Acuticoccus sp. I52.16.1: one gene and its partner. The main gene of each other region encodes a partner of the protein of the gene in region 2 in a complex. Links are inferred from orthologs where the notes say so. Each region holds a gene or a part of one and is shown on either strand. Other genes may lie near its edges. The genes, in order: rpsS and rimM.

Region 1 (9,886 bases), 370 kb from region 2 along the record:
TTGCCCTTCGCCGAGGCGACGATGCCTTCGAGTTGACGCTTCGGCATCTAATCCCTCACTCGGCCGTAGCGGCCGCAGCCTCGCGGCGGCGCTGGCCCAAAACAGTCTTGATCCGCGCGATGTCGCGGCGAATGACCCGCGAGCGGGCCGTATTCTCGAGCTGCCCGGTGGCCCGCTGGAAGCGCAGGTTGAACTGCTCCTTCTTGAGGTCCCGCAGCGTATCGACCAGTTCGTCCGCCGTCTTGGCGCGGACGTCCTCGGCCTTCATCATCTTGTTGTCGGCCATGGTCTACTCCGGAACCCGCGTGACGAACTTCGTCTTGATCGGCAGCTTGGCGCCGGCGAGACGGAACGCCTCACGGGCGATCTCCTCGGACACCCCGTCGACCTCGAACATGATCCGACCCGGGTGGACGCGGGCGGCCCAATACTCGACCGAGCCCTTGCCCTTACCCATACGCACTTCGGTCGGCTTCTTCGACACCGGTACGTCCGGGAACAGACGGATCCAGACGCGGCCCTGACGCTTCATGTGACGCGTCATGGCACGACGGGCGGCCTCGATCTGCCGCGCGGTGACCCGCTCCGGCTCGAGCGCCTTCAGGCCGAAGGAGCCGAAGTTCAGGTCGTACCCGCCCTTCGCCTCGCCGTGGATGCGGCCCTTGTGCTGTTTGCGGAACTTGGTCCGCTTCGGCTGCAACATTGATCGGCCCTCTTAGTCGCGGTCGCGACCGCCGGAACGGCGGCCCGACGAGCCCTGGTTCGAGGCCTCGGTGGCGCGACGCTCCGACGCCATCGGGTCATGCTCCAGGATCTCGCCCTTGAAGATCCAAACCTTGACGCCGCAGATCCCGTACGCCGTCTTCGCCTCGGCCGTGCCGTAGTCGATGTCGGCGCGCAGGGTGTGCAGCGGCACACGGCCCTCGCGGTACCACTCGGTGCGCGCGATCTCCGCGCCGCCCAGACGACCGCCGCAGTTGATGCGGATGCCACCGGCGCCCATGCGCATCGCCGTCTGAACGGCGCGCTTCATGGCGCGGCGGAACGCGATGCGGCGCTCCAGCTGCTGCGCGATCGAGGCGGCCACCAGCGTCGCGTCGATCTCCGGCTTGCGGACCTCGACGATGTTGATGTGGACCTCGGAGTCCGTCATCGCCGCCACGCGCTTGCGCAGCTTGTCGATATCGGCACCCTTCTTGCCGATCACAACCCCCGGACGAGCCGAATGGATCGTGACGCGGCACTTCTTGTGCGGGCGCTCGATGACGATCTTCGAGACGGCGGCCTGCTTGAGGTGCTTCATCAGCATCGCACGGATCGCGAGATCCTCGTGCAGCAGCTTACCGTACTCGCCGCCCTCGGCGTACCACCGCGAGTCCCAGGTGCGATTGATGCCGAGCCGCAGCCCGACGGGGGAAACTTTGTGACCCATCAGGCGGCCTCCTCGACTTCACGCACCACGATCGTGAGGTGCGAAAACGGCTTCTGGATCGAACCCACACGACCGCGGCCACGCGGCGAGAAGCGCTTCATGACGAGCGCCTTGCCGACGAAGGCCTCCTTGACGACGAGCGAGTCGACGTCAAGGTCGTGGTTGTTCTCGGCGTTCGCGATGGCGGACTCGAGGGTCTTCTTCACCTCGCCCGAGATGCGCTTGCGCGAAAACTCGAGTTCGGCGAGCGCCGTGGACACCTTCTTGCCGCGGATCAGCGCCGCGACCAGGTTCAGCTTCTGCGGCGAGATGCGGATCATCTTGTTGACCGCACGGGCCTCGTTGTCGGCGAGCGCGCGGGGAGCCTTGGCCTTACCCATTATTTGCGCCTCGCCTTCTTGTCCGCGCCGTGGCCGTAGTAGGTCCGGGTCGGCGAGAACTCGCCGAACTTGTGACCGACCATGTCTTCCGACACGGTCACCGGCACGTGCTTCTGACCATTATAAACGCCGAACGTCAGCCCCACGAAGTGAGGGAGAATGGTCGAGCGCCGCGACCAGATCTTAATGACCTCGTTACGACCGCCCTCGCGGACCTTCTCCGCCTTCTTCAGAAGGTATCCGTCGACGAACGGACCTTTCCAAACCGAGCGAGTCATTTACTTCTTCCGTGCGTGGCGCGAGCGGACGATGTACTTGTCCGTCGACTTGTTGGAACGGGTGCGCTTGCCCTTCGTCGGCTGGCCCCAAGGGGTCACCGGGTGACGGCCACCAGAGGTGCGACCTTCACCACCGCCGTGCGGATGGTCGAACGGGTTCATCGCGACACCGCGGGTCTGCGGCCGGATGCCGAGCCAGCGCGAGCGGCCCGCCTTCGACAGGTTGATGTTGCCGTGGTCCGGGTTCGACACCGCGCCCACCGAGGCGATGCACGCCCCCGAGACGAGGCGCTGTTCACCCGACTGCAGGCGAAGGATCGCCCACGGGCCGTCACGGCCGACGAGCTGCGCGTAGGTGCCGGCCGAGCGCGCGATCTGCCCACCCTTCATCGGCTTCATCTCCACATTGTGGATGATGGTGCCGACGGGCATGGCCGACAGCGGCATCGCGTTGCCGGGCTTCACGTCGACCTTGTCGCCCGCGATCACCTGGTCCCCCTCCGCCAGGCGCTGCGGCGCCAGGATGTAGGAGAGGTCGCCGTCCATGTACTTGATCAGCGCGATGAACGCGGTGCGGTTCGGATCGTACTCGAGCCGCTCGACGGTCGCCGGCATGTTCCACTTCGAGCGGCGCTTGAAGTCGACCATGCGGTAGGTGCGCTTGTGTCCGCCACCACGGTGACGGGCGGTCTTGCGGCCGTTGTTGTTGCGGCCACCGGACTTCGTCAGGCCCTCGGTCAGGGTCTTGACCGGCTTGCCCTTGTAGAGCCCGTCCCGCTTGACGATGACGAGCTGACGCTGGCCCGGCGACGTCGGATTGAATGTCTTCAGTGCCATTGGTTCAGAGCCCCGTCGTCACGTCGATGTGCTGACCCTCGGCGAGCGTCACGACGGCGTGCTTGACGTCCGACTGACGGCCCTTGATGCCGCGGAAGCGCTTCAGCTTGCCCTTGCGGACCAGCGTGTTGACTGCGGTCACCTTCACGGAGAAGAGCGCCTCGACGGCCTCCTTGATCTCCGGCTTCGACGCGGTCTTGGCCACGCGGAAGACGACCTGGTTGTGCTCCGACGCCTCGGTCGACTTCTCGGTGATCACCGGGGAGACGATGACGTCGTAGTTCTTCAGTGCGATGGCCATCAGTTCGCCCCCTCAGCCGGAGTCTCGGCCACGGCGGCGGTCTTGCCGGCGAAGCGCGCCTCGATCCCGTCGAGCGCGGCGCGGGTCAGGACCAGCGTGTCGCGACGCATGATGTCGTACACGTTGAGGCCGGCGACCGGCAGCACGTCCACCATCGGGATGTTGCGCGCCGCCTTGGCGAAGCCCGCGTCGACCACGTTGTCGATGATCAGCGCGTTGCCCACGCCCAGACCGGCGAACTGCTCGCGCAGCGCCTTGGTCTTGATGGCCTCGATCTTGGCGTCCTCGATGACGATCAGCCCGTTGGCCTTCGCCTTCGCGGACAGCGCATGCTTCAGGCCCAGCAGGCGGACCTTCTTCTGCAGCTCGATCGCGTGGCTGCGCGGCTTCGGGCCGTGTGCCTTGGAGCCGCCGCGGAACTGCGGCGCCTTCTTGTCGGAGTGACGGGCGCGGCCGGTGCCCTTCTGACGATACATCTTCTTGCCGGTCGAGTTGATCTCGCCCCGCGTCATCGTCTTGTGGGTGCCCTGCTGGCGCTGCGCCAGCTGCCAGCGCACGACGCGGTGCAGAATGTCCGCGCGGGGCTCGAGGCCGAAGGTCTCGTCGGAGAGGCTGACGGTCCCGGCGGAGGCACCGGCGAGCGTTTTGACTTCGATGTCCATCACGCGTCACCCTTCGTCGTGTCGTCACCCTCGACCGGAGCGTCGTTGGCGACCGGCGCCGTCTCGTCGACGGGCGCGGCGTTGAGGGTCTCGTCGGCGACAGGAGCGCCGTCACCCTCGGGGATGCGGAACGCACCGGGGGTCGGCGCGTCGGCGTGCAGCTCGCGCTTCACGGCGTCGCGGACGATGATCCAGGAATTCTTGGCACCCGGCACGGCACCGGCGACCAGAAGGAGGCCCCGCTCGACGTCGGCCCGGACGATGGTGAGGTTCTGCGTCGTGACGCGAACGCCGCCCATGTGGCCGGCCATCTTCTTGCCCTTGAACACCTTGCCGGGGTCCTGGCACTGGCCAGTCGAGCCATGCGAACGGTGGGAGATCGACACGCCGTGCGAGGCGCGCAGACCACCGAAGTTGTGGCGTTTCATGGCACCGGCGAAGCCCTTGCCGATGGAGGTGCCGGTGACGTCCACGTACTGGCCGGGGACGAAGTGGTCGGCGGTCAGCTCGGCGCCGACGTCGATGAAGGCGTCTTCGGCAACACGGCACTCGACGAGCGTCTTTTTCGGCTCGACGTTGGCCTTGGCGAAATGTCCGCGCATGGCTCGCGTCGTATTCTTGGCCTTAGCCTTGCCCGACCCGAGCTGGAGGGCGGTGTAACCGTCCCGGTCCTTCGTGCGATGGGCGACGACCTGGCAGCCGTCGAGCGAAAGCACCGTGACAGGCACGTGCTCGCCCGCGTCGTTATAGACGCGCGTCATGCCGAGTTTCCGAGCGACAATGGAGGAACGCTGCTGGACTTGGGTCATGACGGAACTCTTAAAGCTTGATCTCGACGTCCACGCCGGCCGCGAGGTCGAGCTTCATCAGCGCGTCCACGGTCTGCGGGGTCGGGTCGACGATATCGAGAAGCCGCTTATGGGTGCGGATCTCGAACTGCTCGCGGCTCTTCTTATCGATGTGCGGCGAACGGTTCACGGTGTAGCGCTCGATGCGCGTGGGCAGCGGCACCGGGCCGCGGACCTGCGCGCCCGTACGTCGCGCCGTCTGTACGATCTCTCGCGTGCTCGTATCGAGCACGCGGTGATCGAACGCCTTCAGGCGTATGCGAATATTTTGGTTCATCGGTCTCTAACTTGCACCCGCCTGAACGGACAACGCGGTCTCAAGAACCGCACGAACTCAACGGCAACTGGACAAACGATCCGCGGCCTTCAGGACCGCAACGGACAAAGCGGCCTGTCCGGCCCTCCTCAAGGCTGACCGACACGCCGTTCGTCAAACTCGTTTGGCTAGCGCTCCGTCGTCCGGAGCGACGGCTTACCTAATCGAAGACGAGCCGGAACGCTAGCCCCTTTCGGGGAAAAATGAAGGAATCATAACGGCCGCGCGCCTGACGCGGGCCGAGGCGCCCCGAAACGACCCACCGGCGGCGCCCGCCGGATGGTCCGTACAACACCTTCGATGCCAATATAGGGCGCCCAGGCGCGCAGTCTCAAGTCCCGAGTCCCGGCCCCCGCCGGCCCTCGGCCGGGCTGACGGCGGGCGCGCTCGCTCAGCCGAGGTGACCCAGCGCGGCGAGGCTCGTCGCATCGCCCTCGGTGATGATGATGTGGTCGTGCAGGCGGATGTCCACCGTGGCCAGTGCCGCCCGCACCTTGGAGGTCAAGTTGATGTCGCGGGCCGATGGCTTGGCGTCGCCGGAGGGGTGGTTGTGCACCAGAACGACCCCGGCCGCCCCGTGCTCCAGCGCGCGCTTGACGATCTCGCGGGGATAGGCCGGGGTGTGATTGATGGTGCCGCGGGCGTGCTCCTCCTCGGCGATCAGGCCGCACCTGGCATTGAGGAACAACGCCCAGAGATGCTCGATGGGTGAGCGTGCCAGGCGCATGCGCAGATACTCCACAACCGCGTCGAATCGTCCAAGGGTGAGGCACTGCTGCATGCGGATGCGTCCGAGCCGCAGACCGATCGCCTGCGCCAGCTTCAGCTGGTGGACGACCTCGGGCCGCAGCGCGCCATGCTGGCGCAGCCGGTCCGGTGCCGCGCTCAGCAGGCCCTGGATGTCGCCGTACTCGGCCAGCAGCCGGCAGACCAGGGGCTCCCCCTCCCCCGGCGGGAGAGTGTCGAGGAGGAGAAGCTCCAGAAGACGCTGGTCGGAAAGCTCCGTGTCCCAGATCTCGGCCGGCTGGATCGCGAGGTGCCGCGCCGCGCTCGCGCACGCCGGCCCATCCTGCGGCAAACAGGCCGCGGCCGGCGTCCCGGACCCGCAGGGCCCGCAGGGACGCCGCCGGCACCCCTTTCCCCCGCCCCCCGCCGGCGGCGGCTGCGCCTTGCGTGAGCGCCCGGCCTTACAGTCCTGGCAGGCGGCGCGCCCCTTGGTGGCCCGCCCTTGGCGCAGCGGGGTCGCGGGGCCGGCTTGCGGCGTCGATTCCTCCCCCTTCGCCACGGTGCGACCATACCTTTAAGTTGTACCGGCCATCATTGCGCCTCAAAGCCCGCGTGGTCGCAAGGCAAAACTCCCGGCGTGCGTCTGCGCCCGCGCCATATCTGTTATCGCCTTTTCGCGCATGGGCTACGCAGCGACCGTGCTCGCCGGCGCGACCCGGACGTCACTTGCGCCACGAGCCGCCAAGCGGTTGCGCCAACACAAAAAAAAAGCGCGGCCCGAAGGCCGCGCTTTCCCAAATCGGTCCGGTAGGACCAGATTTACTCGACGATCGTCGCCACGACGCCGGCGCCGACGGTGCGGCCACCTTCGCGGATAGCGAAGCGAAGCTGCTCCTCCATCGCGATCGGCACGATCAGCTCGACGTTAATCTCGACGTTGTCGCCCGGCATCACCATCTCGGTGCCCTCGTTGAGGGTCACCACGCCCGTCACGTCCGTCGTCCGGAAGTAGAACTGCGGACGGTAGTTCGTGAAGAACGGGGTGTGACGGCCGCCCTCTTCCTTGGTCAGGATGTAGGCCGACGCCTTGAACTTCTTGTGCGGCTTGACCGAGCCCGGCTTGCACAGCACCTGGCCGCGCTCGACGTCCTCACGGCCGACACCACGCAGCAGCGCGCCGATGTTGTCGCCCGCCTGGCCCTGATCGAGCAGCTTGCGGAACATCTCGACACCGGTCACCGTGGTGCTGGTGGTGTCGCGAATACCGACGATCTCGACGGTCTCGCCCACCTTCACGATGCCACGCTCGACACGACCCGTCACCACGGTGCCGCGACCCGAGATCGAGAACACGTCCTCGATCGGCATCAGGAAGGCACCGTCGACCGGACGATCCGGCTCCGGGATGTAGGCGTCGACTTCGCGCATCAGCTCCAGGATCGCGTCGTGACCGATCTTGGCGTCCGAGTCCTCGAGGGCGGCGAGCGCCGAACCCTTGACGATGGGGATATCGTCGCCGGGGAACTCGTAGGACGACAGCAGCTCGCGAACCTCGAGCTCGACGAGCTCCAGGAGCTCCTCGTCGTCGACCTGGTCGACCTTGTTCAGGAAGACCACGATGGCCGGCACGCCGACCTGACGCGCGAGCAGGATGTGCTCACGGGTCTGCGGCATCGGGCCGTCGGCCGCCGACACGACCAGGATCGCACCGTCCATCTGGGCGGCACCGGTGATCATGTTCTTCACGTAGTCGGCGTGCCCGGGGCAGTCGACGTGCGCGTAGTGGCGGTTCTCGGTCTGGTACTCGACGTGCGCGGTCGAGATCGTGATGCCGCGGGCCTTCTCTTCGGGCGCCGCGTCGATCTGATCGTAAGCCTTGAACGTTGCGCCGCCCGTTTCTGCCAACACCTTCGTGATCGCCGCGGTTAGCGACGTCTTGCCATGGTCGACGTGACCGATGGTGCCGATGTTCAGGTGCGGCTTAGAACGCTCGAACTTCTCCTTCGCCATTGGCGATTCTCCACATTCCTCTTAAGCTTTGGGCTGACGCTATGTCATTACTCACGGTGACGACGGGGGCCACCATGGGTGAGGCCGCTGTCTATCACCGAACTTCGCGCGCAGGAACACGCGAATTCGACTTTGTTGGGTCTAAATCGGCCGAAATCTCGCGTTCCTGCAAAATGCTGCTCTGGCGAGCCCGTCGCAGCTGGTCGTCTCGCCCCATCGTCGCGTCGATGGAGCGCATCTCGACGCCCTGTTAGATCGTGGCGGCAGGCACCGCGATCAAGTCGGACGCGCCGAGGACGGCCACGCGGCGGGCGATGCGTCGCCTCCCGCGAGGTCATCCCGGTGCCGGAGCGCCCAGAGGACCCTCCAGACCCCGGCGACGGCCCCACCGATCGGCGAGGCCGGTTCGTTCAGCCTCAGGCGTACTTGGCCTGGACCTCGTCGGCGACGTTCTGCGGCACCTGCTCGTAGTGCGAGAACTGCATGGTGTACTGCGCGCGGCCCTGCGTCATCGAGCGCAGGTTCGACACGTAGCCGAACATGTTCGCCAGCGGCACGAAGGCGTTGACCACCGTCGCGATGCCGCGGGTCTCGGTGCCCTGGATCTGGCCACGGCGGGAATTGATGTCGCCCATCACCGTGCCGGCGAACTCGTCCGGACCGACGACCTCGACCTTCATGATCGGCTCGAGCAGCTTCGGCTTGGCCTTCTGGCAGCCCTCACGGAAGGCCGCGCGCGAGGCGATCTCGAACGCCAGGACCGAGGAGTCGACGTCGTGGAACGCACCGTCGATCAGGCGGGCCTTGATGTCGACCATCGGGAAGCCGGCGATCGGCCCCGAGGTCATCACCGAGTTGATGCCCTTCTCGACGCCCGGGACATATTCTTTCGGCACCGAACCGCCGACGATCTCGGACACGAACTCGTAGCCCGCACCCGGCTCGTTCGGCTCGATGACGATCTTCACGCGGGCGAACTGGCCGGTACCGCCGGTCTGCTTCTTATGCGTGTAGTCGATCTCGGCCTTCTGCGAGATGGTCTCGCGGTAGGCGACCTGCGGCTGACCGATGTTCGCCTCGACCTTGAACTCGCGCTTCATGCGGTCGACCAGAATGTCGAGGTGAAGCTCACCCATGCCGGAGATGATCGTCTGACCCGACTCGTGGTCCGTCTTGACGCGGAAGGACGGATCCTCGGCGGCGAGACGGTTGAGCGCGAGGCCCATCTTCTCCTGGTCGGACTTCGTCTTCGGCTCGATGGCGATGTCGATCACCGGATCCGGGAACTCCATGCGCTCCAGGATGACCGGCGAGTTCGGGTCGCACAGCGTGTCGCCCGTGGTGGTCTCCTTGAGGCCGGCGAGCGCGACGATGTCGCCCGCGTACGCCTCTTTGATTTCCTCACGGGAATTGGAGTGCATCTGCAGCATACGGCCGACGCGCTCCTTCTTCTCCTTCACGGTGTTCTGCACGCCGTCGCCCTGCTCGAGCTTGCCCGAGTAGATACGGCAGAAGGTCAGCGTCCCGACGAACGGGTCGTTCATCACCTTGAAGGCCAGCATCGCGAGCGGCGCCGTGTCGGACGAGCGGCGGACGATCTCTTCCTCGGTCTTGACGTCGATGCCGCGGATCGAATCGACGTCCACCGGGGACGGCAGGTAGTCGACGACGGCGTCCAGCAGCGGCTGCACGCCCTTGTTCTTGAAGGCGGAGCCGGTGAAGATCGGCGTGAACGCGTTGTCGATCGTGCCCTTGCGGATCAGCGCCTTCAGCGTGTCCTGGTCGGGCTCGTTGCCCTCGAGGTAGGCCTCCATCGCGGTCTCGTCGAGTTCGACGGCAGCCTCGACCAGCGCCTCGCGATACTCGGCGGCACGGTCCGCGAGGTCGGCCGGAATCGGGTGATAGTCGAACTTCGCGCCGAGCGACTCACCGTCCCAGATGATCGCTTCCATGCGGATGAGGTCGACCACGCCCTCGAACTCGTTCTCGGCACCGATCGGCAGCTGCATGACGATCGGGTTGGCGCCGAGGCGCTCCTTGATCATCTCGACGCAGCGGTAGAAGTCGGCGCCGGTCTTGTCCATCTTGTTGACGAA
Region 2 (9,821 bases):
CGCGGTCCATCACGGTGACGATCACCGGGCCGCGGACGGCCGCGCCGGCGGTCTCGCGGGCCGCGAGCGCCGCGGCCAGACGCGAGACGCCGACCGAGAAGCCCGTCGCCGGCACGTCCTGGCTGATGAAGCGGCCGACGAGCCCGTCGTAGCGCCCGCCGCCGCCGACCGAGCCGAACCGCACCGGCCGGCCCTTCTCGTCCTGCACCTCGAACTTCAGCTCCGCCTCGAAGACGGCGCCGGTGTAGTATTCGAGCCCGCGCACCACCGACGGGTCGATGACGATGCTGTCGTATCCGGCGGCCTTGACGGTCTCGCCGATGGTGATGAGGTCCTCCGAGAGCCGCGGCTCCTGGGTGGGATCGAGCAGCGCCAGCACCGTGGCCGCCTGCCCCTCGTCGAGACCGGCGCCCTTGGTGAAGTCGCCCGACTCGTCCTCGCGGCCGGGGCCGAGGAGCTTGGCGATCTCGGGGAGGGGGAACTTGTCCGCCTTGTCGATCGCGCGCAGCACCGTGAGGCGGCGCGGGTCGGCCTCGGGCAGACCGATTTCCGTCAGCACCCCGTCGAGCACGCGGCGCGAGTTGACGCGGATGGCGTACTCGTTCGGGCCGAACCCCAGCGCCTCCATCGTGTCGGCGGCCATCATGCAGATCTCGGCGTCGGCCAGCGGGGAGGCGGCGCCGACGATGTCGGCATCGAACTGCATGAACTGGCGGAAGCGGCCCGGGCCCGGCTTCTCGTTGCGGAACACCCAGCCGGCCCGGTAGCTCTTGTACGGGCGCGGCACGTTCTGGAAGTTCTCCGCCACCATGCGGGCGAGCGGCGCCGTCAGGTCGTACCGCAGCGACAGCCACTGCTCGTCGTCGTCCTGGAACGCGAAGACGCCCTCGTTCGGCCGGTCCGCGTCGGGCAGGAACTTGCCCAATGCGTCCGCGAACTCGATCAGCGGGGTCTCCACCGGCTCGAAGCCCCAGCGCTCGTAGACCCGGCGGATCGTCTCCATCATGTCCGCCACGCGCCGGATCTCTCCGGGATGGCGATCAGCGAACCCGCGCGGGAGACGCGCCTTGGGTCGGTTCGCCTTGTCCTTCGCCATCTTCAGCCTCCATTTGAGGCCGTCCGTCTACCGCGAGTTCACCGCCGCGACAACCGAAGCCGGCGCGTCGCGAGTCGGGGCGGTCCCCATCGGGCCGATGTTCGGATAGGGTCGCCGGACAATCGACGACGGGAGACATGATGGCCGACAGGCTCGAACTTCTTCGCGGGGTGGTCCACCCCTGGCACCATGACATCTTCGGCCACATGAACGTGCGCCACTATGCGCCGTTCTTCGACGATGCGGTCTTCCATATGTGGACCCGGCTCGGCCTGGCCTATTCGGAGATCATCCCGCAGCACGGCGTCCACACCGTCACCGCGCAGGCCACGACGCAGTTCGTCAAGGAGCTGACTGCCGGCGATCTCATCGTGATCGACGGCGTGGTCTCGCGCGTCGGCTCCAAGAGCGTGACCTTCCACCTGCGCATGCTCCACGCCGACACCGGCGCGCTGCACGCCACCTACGACCAGGTGGACGTCTTCTTCGATCCGCAGACGCGGGCCTCCGCCGCGATGCCCGACGGCGTGCGCGAAAAGCTCAACGCCCACCTCGTCGAACAGGTCTGAGGGCGGCGCCCCTGCGGACCTCCCCGGGCGCCGCAGGGGCACAGAACAAAATCGGCTTTGTCTCGAGTATCTTAGCCGATGCGGCGCGCGATATCTTCACTTTACGTGAATTGCCTTTGTGTTGCCTGGGTCGGGCGCTATGAATACCTCGCCATTTCAGCGTCACGCGAGGCAGTCATGATCCTTTTTCGACAGGCGGACCTCTCCGAATTCGCGCCGTTCTCGGGCCGGCGCGACACCGCGATCGCGATCGACCGCGTCGACGGCCAGATATCGACCGCCGCGGCGGTCGCCATGACCAACGGCAGCCCCCAGGACCTCGGCTCCGGGGCGGACACGGTGCTCGGCGTCTTCCGCGGCCGGGCGCTGGACCTCACGGTCGACGGACCGCTCGCCGTCACCGGGCTGGCGGCGTCCGCAAACCTTGCCACCGGCGCCGGTCGCGACCGCGTCTCGGGGCTGGTCGACGTCACGCAGGCGAGCGCCGAGGCGGCCACCATCGTCGGCCTCGAGGTTGCGGACGGTGCGATGCTGACCACCGGCCTCGGCGACGATATGGTCCGCGGCTCGGCGATCTGGCAGCGCGCGACACCTGCCGTCGGCGAGGGCCAGACCAGCGTCACCGGCGTCTCGGCGGATTATGTGGACCTCGGTGCGGGCCGCAACCAGCTCTCCGGCCACGCACAGGCGGTGCCCAGCGGCATGGACGGGGCGAGCGTCGACGCGGTGGGCCTCTCCGTCGCCACGGTGCTCGGCGGGGCGCAGAGCGAGAATATCGTCGGCACCGCCGCCACCTGGACCGACGCCGCGGTCGAGGCGACGGCGACGGGCGTCAGCGCCAACATCAGCGCCGGGCGCGGCAGCTTGCTCGTTCTCGCCGAGGCGACCGCGGAGTCGGGCGCCAGCGCATCGGCCGTCGGCCTCGGGGCCAGCGAGATCGGCACCGACGCCGGCGCCGGCCGCGCCGTGGTCGAGGCCCACGCGGACGCGCTCGGCCCGGAGGCGCGCGCCGAGGCGATCGCCTCCAGCGCCATCGAGACTGGCGACAGCGACGACACCATCACCGGTCTCGCCTCCGCGGTGGGCGAGGCGGCGAGCGCCGTCGGCATCGTCGCCACGACGATCGTCACCAACGGCGGGCGCGACTTCGTCGACGCGTCCGGCGAGGCGAACCCGGATGCGCTCGGCGGCGCGGAGCCCAGCCATGCGTCCGGCATCGTCGACAGCACGATCGACACCGGCTCGGAGCGGGACGTGGTGCTGGCGGGGGGGATCGTGGACCCGGGCAATCCGGGCTCGACCGGCGTCGCCGTCATTCGATCCGACATCGACCTCGGCTCCGGCAACGACCTCATCGTCGCGCGTGGCACGACCGGCGGCCTGTTCGACGAGCGCACCGGCGAGGGCGGCACCTTCGAGCATGCGCTGGAAGGCGGCTCGGGCAACGACGTGTTCGATATCCAGAACGGGTCCGGCTTCATCGACGGCGGCAGCGAGGCGGGGCTCTTCGGCGGCGACACGCTGATCCTCTACGGCTCGGCCGAGGACTACGGCTACGCGTATGACGCCGAGAGCGGCATCCTCAACATCGTCAACGGCGCCGAGACGGACCTCGACGTGACCGACGTGGAGTGGTTCGAGTTCTCGGACGAGCCGCTGGCGCGCTACAGCCTGGACGACCTGACCGCGATGCTGCCGGGCTGACGGACGGCGTGGCCGGCGGGGTTACTTCGCCGGCTCGCCGGGGGTGCGGCGCTCGAACAGATCGGGCCGGCGGGCGGCGGTGAGACGCAGCCGTGCCGCGCGCCGCCAGGCGGCGATCTTGCCGTGGTCGCCGGACATGAGCACCTCGGGAATCGGCGCGTCCTCCCACTGGGCGGGGCGGGTGTACTGCGGATGCTCGAGGAGCCCGTCGGCGAAGCTCTCCTCGTCGGCCGAGGCGGCGTTGCCCATCACGCCCGGCAGGAGCCGCACGATCGCGTCGAGCACCGCCATCGCACCGATTTCCCCGCCCGACAGGATGTAGTCGCCGATGGACACTTCCGTCAGGCCGCGCCGCTCGATGACGCGCTCGTCCACCCCCTCGAAGCGGCCGCAGACGATGGTGACGCCGGGCCCCGACGCGAGCGTGCGCGCCAGACCTTGGTCGAACGGGCGGCCGCGCGGGCTCATCAGGAGGCGCGGGCCGGTGCCGCCGCAGGTGTCGATCGCGCGGGCGAGGACGTCGGCCCGCATCACCATGCCGGGGCCACCGCCGGCGGGCGTGTCGTCGACGGAGCGGTGCCGGTCGGTGGCGCTGTCGCGGATGTCGACGGGGTCGAGCGTCCACTGTGTCCCCAGCGCGCGGCCGGCCAGTGCCGTGCCGAGCGGGCCGGGAAACATCGCCGGATAGAGCGTCAGGACGGTGGCGGCGAAGGTCACGCCTTCGCCTCGCCCTTCGCCTCTCCCGCCGTCTCTTCGGGCGTGGCGTCCGCGTCGGCCCCGTCCTCTGGCGCCGGATCGTCGAGCAGGCCGGGCACGGCGGCCACGGTCACGACGCCGCCGGCGAGGTCGACGTGGGGCACGACCTCGCGGGTGAACGGGACGAGGAGGGGCTTGTCGCCCAGGATATCGAGGAGGTCGCCGGCGCCGAAGTCGAACACGCCGCGGACGGTGCCGAGGGGCGTGCCGTCCTCCAGCCGCGCCTCGAGGCCGATCAGGTCGACGTGGTAGAACTCGTCCTCGTCCGGCCGCGGCAGGCGGGCGCGGGCGACGTGGAGCGCGGTGCCGCGCAGGGTCTCCGCGGCGTTGCGGTCGTCGATCCCGTCGATGGTGGCGACGATCGCCTTGCCGATGGGTTTCACCGACGTCAGCTTCATGGAGCGGCCGTCGGCGGTGGTGAAGGGGTTGTAGCGGCGCAGGCTCAGCGGGTCCTCGGCGAAGACCGTGAGCTTGACCGCCCCGCGCACCCCGTGGGGCGCGCCGATGGTCGCCATGAGGATGCCCTCCGCCGGATCGCCGGCGGCAGGACCGTCCGCCTTTGGAACGTCGGTCATGACGACCTCCCGGCTGGCTTACGCCTCGGTGGACTCGGCGGTGGCTTCGGCCTTGTCGGCCTCGGCCTGGCGGCGCGCCTCGGCACGCTCCTGCGCCTTCTTGCCCGGCTCGGCCTTCTTCGGGTTCGACCGCTCGGGACGCTTGGCGATGCCGGCCTGGTCGAGGAAGCGCAGCACGCGGTCGGTCGGCTGGGCGCCCTGCTTCAGCCAATGCTCGATGCGTTCCTGGACGAGCGTCACGCGCTCGGGATTGTCCTTGGCGAGCATCGGGTTGTAGCTGCCGACCTTCTCGATGAAGCGGCCGTCGCGCGGGGCGCGGACGTCGGCGACGACGATGCGGTAGTAAGGACGCTTCTTGGAGCCGCCGCGGGCGAGCCGGATCTTGGTGGGCATGGTGTCTCCTGGTTCTCTCTGGTTCCTGTGCGCTCGTGGCGCGGGGTTGGATGCGCTCAAAGCGCGGGTTCGAGCTCGTGAATCCGGGGCCGGCCGGTGGCGGCCTCGGGTTGGTGTCGCCACGCCCCGAAGGTGCGGCCGGCGATCTGGGTCGTGCCGTCGGGGACGGCGCCGACCCGGCGTGCCACCGCCTGCGAGGCGGCGTTGTCCGGGTCGATGAAGCTGACGAGGTCGGCGAGGCCCTGCTCGGCGGCCACCTCGCGAACGGCGGCGACGGCCTCGGCGGCGAAGCCCTGGCCGCGCGCCTCGGGCATCAGCGTGTAGCCGATCTCGGCGCACGGCCAGTTGAGTGGGTGCCACAGGCCGACGCTGCCGACGAAGCGGCCTTCATGCTCGAGCGCATACATGCCGTAGCCGCGCAGGTGCCACATGCCGGCGCGCTGGATGAAACCGCGCGTGGCGTGGAAGAGCGAGTTCGGGCCGCCGAGGTAACGCATGGAATCGGCGTCCGAGACCAGCGCCGCGAACGGGGCGAAGTGATCCGGCCGCCACTGGACGAGGGTGAGCCGCTCGCTGCGGATGCGCAGCGGCATCACGTTGGAGTCGAGCATCACCACCGCGTCGCGATCCGCCGCGGCCGGCGACATGGCGTGGTGCCAGATGTCGGCCGCGTCGCCGTTCAGCGTCACGCGCTCCCCGCGGGTGGCGCCGACGGCGGTCGCGACGCGCTGCGAGCCGACGTTGTCCGGCGCGATGGTGCTGATGAGGGCGCCGATGCCGACCGCCTCGGCGATCGACTTCACGGCGCGCACCGCCTCCAGCGCCCGGCCTTCGCCGCGCGAGCCCGGCAGCAGGCCGTAGGCGATCTCCGGCGCCGGCCAGTCGTGCGGGAACCAGAGGCCGGCGTAGCCGTGCAGGCGGCCACGCTCGTCGGTCAGCGCGTAGCAGCCGATGCCGTAGAGCCGCCACAGGCCGCTGAAGCGGGCCATCCGGTCGAGCGTGCCGGACCGGTCGGCCGGGCCGCCGATGAAGCGGGTCGACGCCGCGTCGCCGAAGAACTCGGCGAAGCCGGAGAGGTGGTGCATCGCGAACGGCTCCAGGATCATCCGCTCGGTGCGGATGGTCTGGGGCATGACGATGCCGTCGAGGGCCGCCTCGGCTTCGGCGCGGCCGGCCGGGATGCCGGAGAGGATCCCGGCGCCGCCGCTCGTCATTTGCGTTTGCCCTTTTGCCGCTTGCCCTTGCCGTGCCCGCCGCCGAGGCCCGGAAGGCCGGGCATGCCGGGGCCGCCGAGACCGGGCAGGCCCCCCGGACCGCCGAGGCCCGGCAGACCGCCGGGCGGCATGCCGCCGCCCATCCCGCCGGGCATACCGCCTTGGGGCATCTGCTTGGCGAGCTTCTCGAGGTCGGCCGGGTTCATGCCTTCCAGGCCCTTCGGCATGTCGGGAACGCCGCCGCCGCCCATGCCGAGCATCTGCCCGAGGCCGCCCATCATGCCGCCCTTCTTCTTGCCCATCATCTTCATCATGTCCGCCATCTGGCGGTGCATCTTCAGGAGCTTGTTGACCTCGGCGACCTCGGTGCCCGAGCCCGCGGCGATGCGCTTCTTGCGGCTCGCCTTCAGGATGTCGGGCTTCTTGCGCTCGATCTTGGTCATCGAGTTGATGATGGCGACCTGCTTCTTGATGATCCCGTCGTCGAGTCCGGCGGCGGCCATCTCCTTCTTCATCTTGCCGATGCCGGGCATCATGCCCATCAGCCCGCCGAGCCCGCCCATCTTCTCCATCTGACCGAGCTGGTCCTTCAGGTCGTTGAGGTCGAACCCGCCCTTGGCCATCTTCTGGGCCATGGCGGCGGCTTTTTCGGCGTCGACGTGCTCGGCCGCCTTCTCCACCAGGGAGACGATGTCGCCCATGCCGAGGATGCGGTCGGCGATGCGGCGCGGGTGGAACTCGTCCAGCGCGTCGGCCTTCTCGCCGACGCCGATGAGCTTGATCGGCTTGCCGGTGGTGGCGCGCATGGAGAGCGCCGCACCGCCGCGCCCGTCACCGTCGACGCGGGTCAGGACGATGCCGGTGACGTTCATCCGCTCGTCGAACGCCTTGGCGGTGGCGACGGCGTCCTGGCCGGTCAGGCTGTCGGCCACCAGCAGGATCTCGTGCGGGTTGGTGGCACGCTTGATGTCCGCGATCTCGGTCATCAAGGCTTCGTCGATCGACAGGCGGCCGGCGGTGTCGAGAATGACGACGTCGTAACCGCCGAGGCGGCCCGCGGTCATCGCCCGCTCGGCGATCTGGCGCGGGTTCTGGCCCGGCACGATCTTCAGGGTCTCGATGCCGTTCTCTTCGCCGAGGACGCGAAGCTGTTCCTGCGCGGCCGGGCGCTGGGTGTCGAGCGAGGCCATCAGCACGCGCTTCTTCTCGCGCTTCTGCAACCGCAGGCCGATCTTGGCCGACGTCGTCGTCTTGCCCGAGCCCTGCAGGCCGACCATCATGATCGGCACCGGGGCCGCGGCGGCGAGCGAGATCGGCTCGGCGGTCTCGCCCAGCATCTTCACCAGCTCGTCGTGGACGATCTTGACGACCATCTGGCCCGGCGTGACCGACTTCACGACCGTGGCGCCGACGGCCTCCTTGCGCACCTCCTCGACGAACTGCCGCACCACCGGGAGGGCGACGTCCGCCTCCAGCAGAGCGCGGCGGATCTCGCGCATCGCGGCGTCGACGTCGGCCTCGGACAGGGCGCCGCGGCCGGTCAGCTTGTCGAAGATGCCGGAGAGGCGATCCGAAAGGCTCTCGAACATGGGCAACCCCCGAGGTGGCGACGCCATGACGGCGACGGGCGACCGGCGAGCCGCAGGCGGCCAGCCAGACAGATGAGCAACGCAAAACGCGCCCGAGGGCGCAACGCGCTGTCGGGCGGTGGTGCGGCGAGGGCCGCGTCGCTGGGAGTTACGTGCTGGGAGGGCTCACGTCAAGTCGCGCGGGGCGCCGGGCGCTGCCGCGGGTGCCTTGCGTGCATTGTGGCCGGCGGGCAACACCGCGGACCATTCGTCTCGCAACGGTCGGATTCGGCTGCTGCGAGGGCCGTGGACGCTCCCGCGAGGGTCGTGCGGGAAGGGGCGCCGCCTTCGTGCACGATGCTCGGGTGGGTTCGCCGGAACCGTCTCTTCACGGCTGGGGACGGGGAACGGCGGCGGTGCCGGCATGCCCGGACCCCAGGGGGCGAAGGGTGGTGGATCGGCCGCGGCGGCCGGTCCGCTTAGAGGCGGCCGTGGAGGTCGAGCTCGCCCAGGGTCGCAGATTCCGCCACGATCGGCATCGGTCGGTCGTGAGAGAAAGGCCCACCGAAGGCCCAAGGCGAACGCGCCGGCTGGTTCGAGCTCGTCTCGGCCGGTTGGGTTTGCGCGGGGGTGGTCGTCTCGGTGGTGGGCGCGGTCACGCTGGCCATCGTCCTGAACTCCTTACTGACTGAAGCGGCCTGTGGAAGGTGAGTTCCATTAGGCCTTCGCAATCTGAACGCCAACCGAACAGCTTCTTTCCAATTGCAGAGGTGCCATGCATTCCAATTCTGATACGCGAAACCTTTGTCCCGTCCCCGCCATTGTTCGCTTTGAAGCGATTGGAGAGATCAATGGAAAAGCCGAACACCAACGGTCCGGACCGCACTCGGGACGCCGAGCGGATCGGCGAGACCGACATCGCCGGCGACGTGATGGGCAACAACCGGCTGCAGGGCGATGATCAGCTCAACGTCCACAACCAGCGCCAGGCCGTGCCGGACGCGAAACTCACCGCGGACGCCGACCCGGTCGAAAGCGCGCGCCTCCAGGACAAGGACGCGCGCGCCGAGGCCGAGCTGAACAAAGGCGGCGGCGTCCACCCGCATGCCGGCGAGGACAGATCATGAGCCTCCGGGAGCGCAGCGGCGCACGCGAACTCAACATCGACGACGACCTCGTGCGTCTGATCGTCGCCAAGTCCCGCGCGGCCCTCTTCGAGGTGCCGGACTCGGAGGCGGACGACGTGGAGATGGAGATCGAGATCGACTCGGCGACCTCGCTGTCGCGCGGAGACGAGAACTCCCTGTCCGACGAACGCATGCCGGACGAGACGCGGGAGGAGGCGTCCGCGATGATCGACTCGCTCAACGTCGACGAGCAGGCCGAACTGCTGGCGCTCACCTACATCGGCCGCGGCGACTACGAGCCGGCCGAGTTGGAGACCGCCGTGCGTGAGGCGAAGGCCGCGGCATCCGGCCCCGCCAGCGCGACCCTCTTCGAGATCGAGGTGTTTCCCACCCATCTGGAGAGCGGGCTCGACTCCTACCTCGCCTGGGTCGACCGTCAGGCGGCCTGACCCGCCTGCGATCGTCCGCCGCGCCGTCGGCGCGGCGGACCGTTCCGCCTCTCGGGCGGCGCCGGCTCATAGCCCGTTCAGCGGCACCTTGAGGTAGCGCTTGCCGTTCTGCTCCTCCTGCGGGAGCTGGCCGGCCTTCATGTTCACTTGCAGCGAGGGGAGGATGAGGCGCGGCATCGCAAGCGTCGCGTCACGTTCGGTGCGGAACCGGACAAACTCCGCCTTCGTGCGCCCACCGCCGACGTGGATGTTGTGCGCCCTTTCGTCGGCCACCGTCGTCTCCCAGCGGATCTCGCGTCCGCCGGGGCCGTAATCGTGGCACATGAAGAGTCGCGTCGCGCCCGGCAGCGCCAGCACCTTTTGGATGGAA

The links.
Region 1: the proteins of rimM (region 2) and rpsS are in contact, whole or in part, in a crystal structure (PDB 3A1P), measured with the Thermus thermophilus proteins. The link is inferred for Acuticoccus sp. I52.16.1 from one-to-one orthologs. Residues at the interface, in WP_008632437.1 of Thermus thermophilus: Val4, Glu5, Ile6, Gly7, Arg8, Arg22, Gly23, Glu24, Val26, Leu84, Glu85, Glu86, Gly87, Arg88, Tyr89, Tyr90, Tyr91, Phe92, Leu94, Asp111, Ile112, Leu113, Asp114, Ala115, Gly116, Ala117, Gln118, Asp119, Val120, Ile122; in WP_011173711.1 of Thermus thermophilus: Lys28, Arg29, Leu30, Lys32, Thr48, Gln56, His57, Val58, Pro59, Val60, Tyr61, Thr63, Met66, Glu73, Phe74, Pro76, Thr77, Arg78, Arg81, His83, Gly84, Lys85, Glu86, Ala87, Lys88, Ala89, Thr90, Lys91, Lys92, Lys93.

The regions. Positions count from the first base shown.
Region 1 is NZ_CP094828.1:1,148,306-1,158,191, forward strand. The notes cover bases 452-3,336. They hold rpsS (30S ribosomal protein S19), read right to left. Parts: upstream 2,091-3,336; coding sequence 1,812-2,090; downstream 452-1,811. Other genes in these bases: rplP (50S ribosomal protein L16), read right to left, coding at 452-703; rpsC (30S ribosomal protein S3), read right to left, coding at 716-1,432; rplV (50S ribosomal protein L22), read right to left, coding at 1,432-1,812; rplB (50S ribosomal protein L2), read right to left, coding at 2,091-2,927; MRB58_RS05210 (50S ribosomal protein L23), read right to left, coding at 2,932-3,228. Also shown: rpmC (50S ribosomal protein L29), read right to left, coding at 56-268; more of rplP, read right to left, coding at 290-451; more of rplD, read right to left, coding at 3,337-3,890; rplC (50S ribosomal protein L3), read right to left, coding at 3,890-4,699; rpsJ (30S ribosomal protein S10), read right to left, coding at 4,710-5,015; MRB58_RS05230 (RadC family protein), read right to left, coding at 5,446-6,132; tuf (elongation factor Tu), read right to left, coding at 6,600-7,790; fusA (elongation factor G), read right to left, coding at 8,207-9,886. UniProt on the Escherichia coli protein: In the E.coli 70S ribosome in the initiation state it has been modeled to contact the 23S rRNA of the 50S subunit forming part of bridge B1a; this bridge is broken in the model with bound EF-G.
Region 2 is NZ_CP094828.1:1,514,047-1,523,867, reverse strand. What follows is about bases 2,892-5,711. They hold rimM (ribosome maturation factor RimM), read right to left. Parts: upstream 4,701-5,711; coding sequence 4,083-4,700; downstream 2,892-4,082. Other genes in these bases: MRB58_RS06900 (GNAT family N-acetyltransferase), read right to left, coding at 5,150-5,711; rpsP (30S ribosomal protein S16), read right to left, coding at 4,719-5,093; trmD (tRNA (guanosine(37)-N1)-methyltransferase TrmD), read right to left, coding at 3,391-4,086; MRB58_RS06920 (hypothetical protein), read left to right, coding at 2,892-3,369. Also shown: hisS (histidine--tRNA ligase), read right to left, coding at 1-1,096; MRB58_RS06925 (thioesterase family protein), read left to right, coding at 1,234-1,665; more of MRB58_RS06920, read left to right, coding at 1,843-2,891; more of MRB58_RS06900, read right to left, coding at 5,712-6,307; ffh (signal recognition particle protein), read right to left, coding at 6,304-7,896; MRB58_RS06890 (hypothetical protein), read left to right, coding at 8,727-9,002; MRB58_RS06885 (DUF3775 domain-containing protein), read left to right, coding at 8,999-9,451; MRB58_RS06880 (MBL fold metallo-hydrolase), read right to left, coding at 9,518-9,821. UniProt on the Escherichia coli protein: One of at least 4 proteins (Era, RbfA, RimM and RsgA/YjeQ) that assist in the late assembly stage of the 30S ribosomal subunit.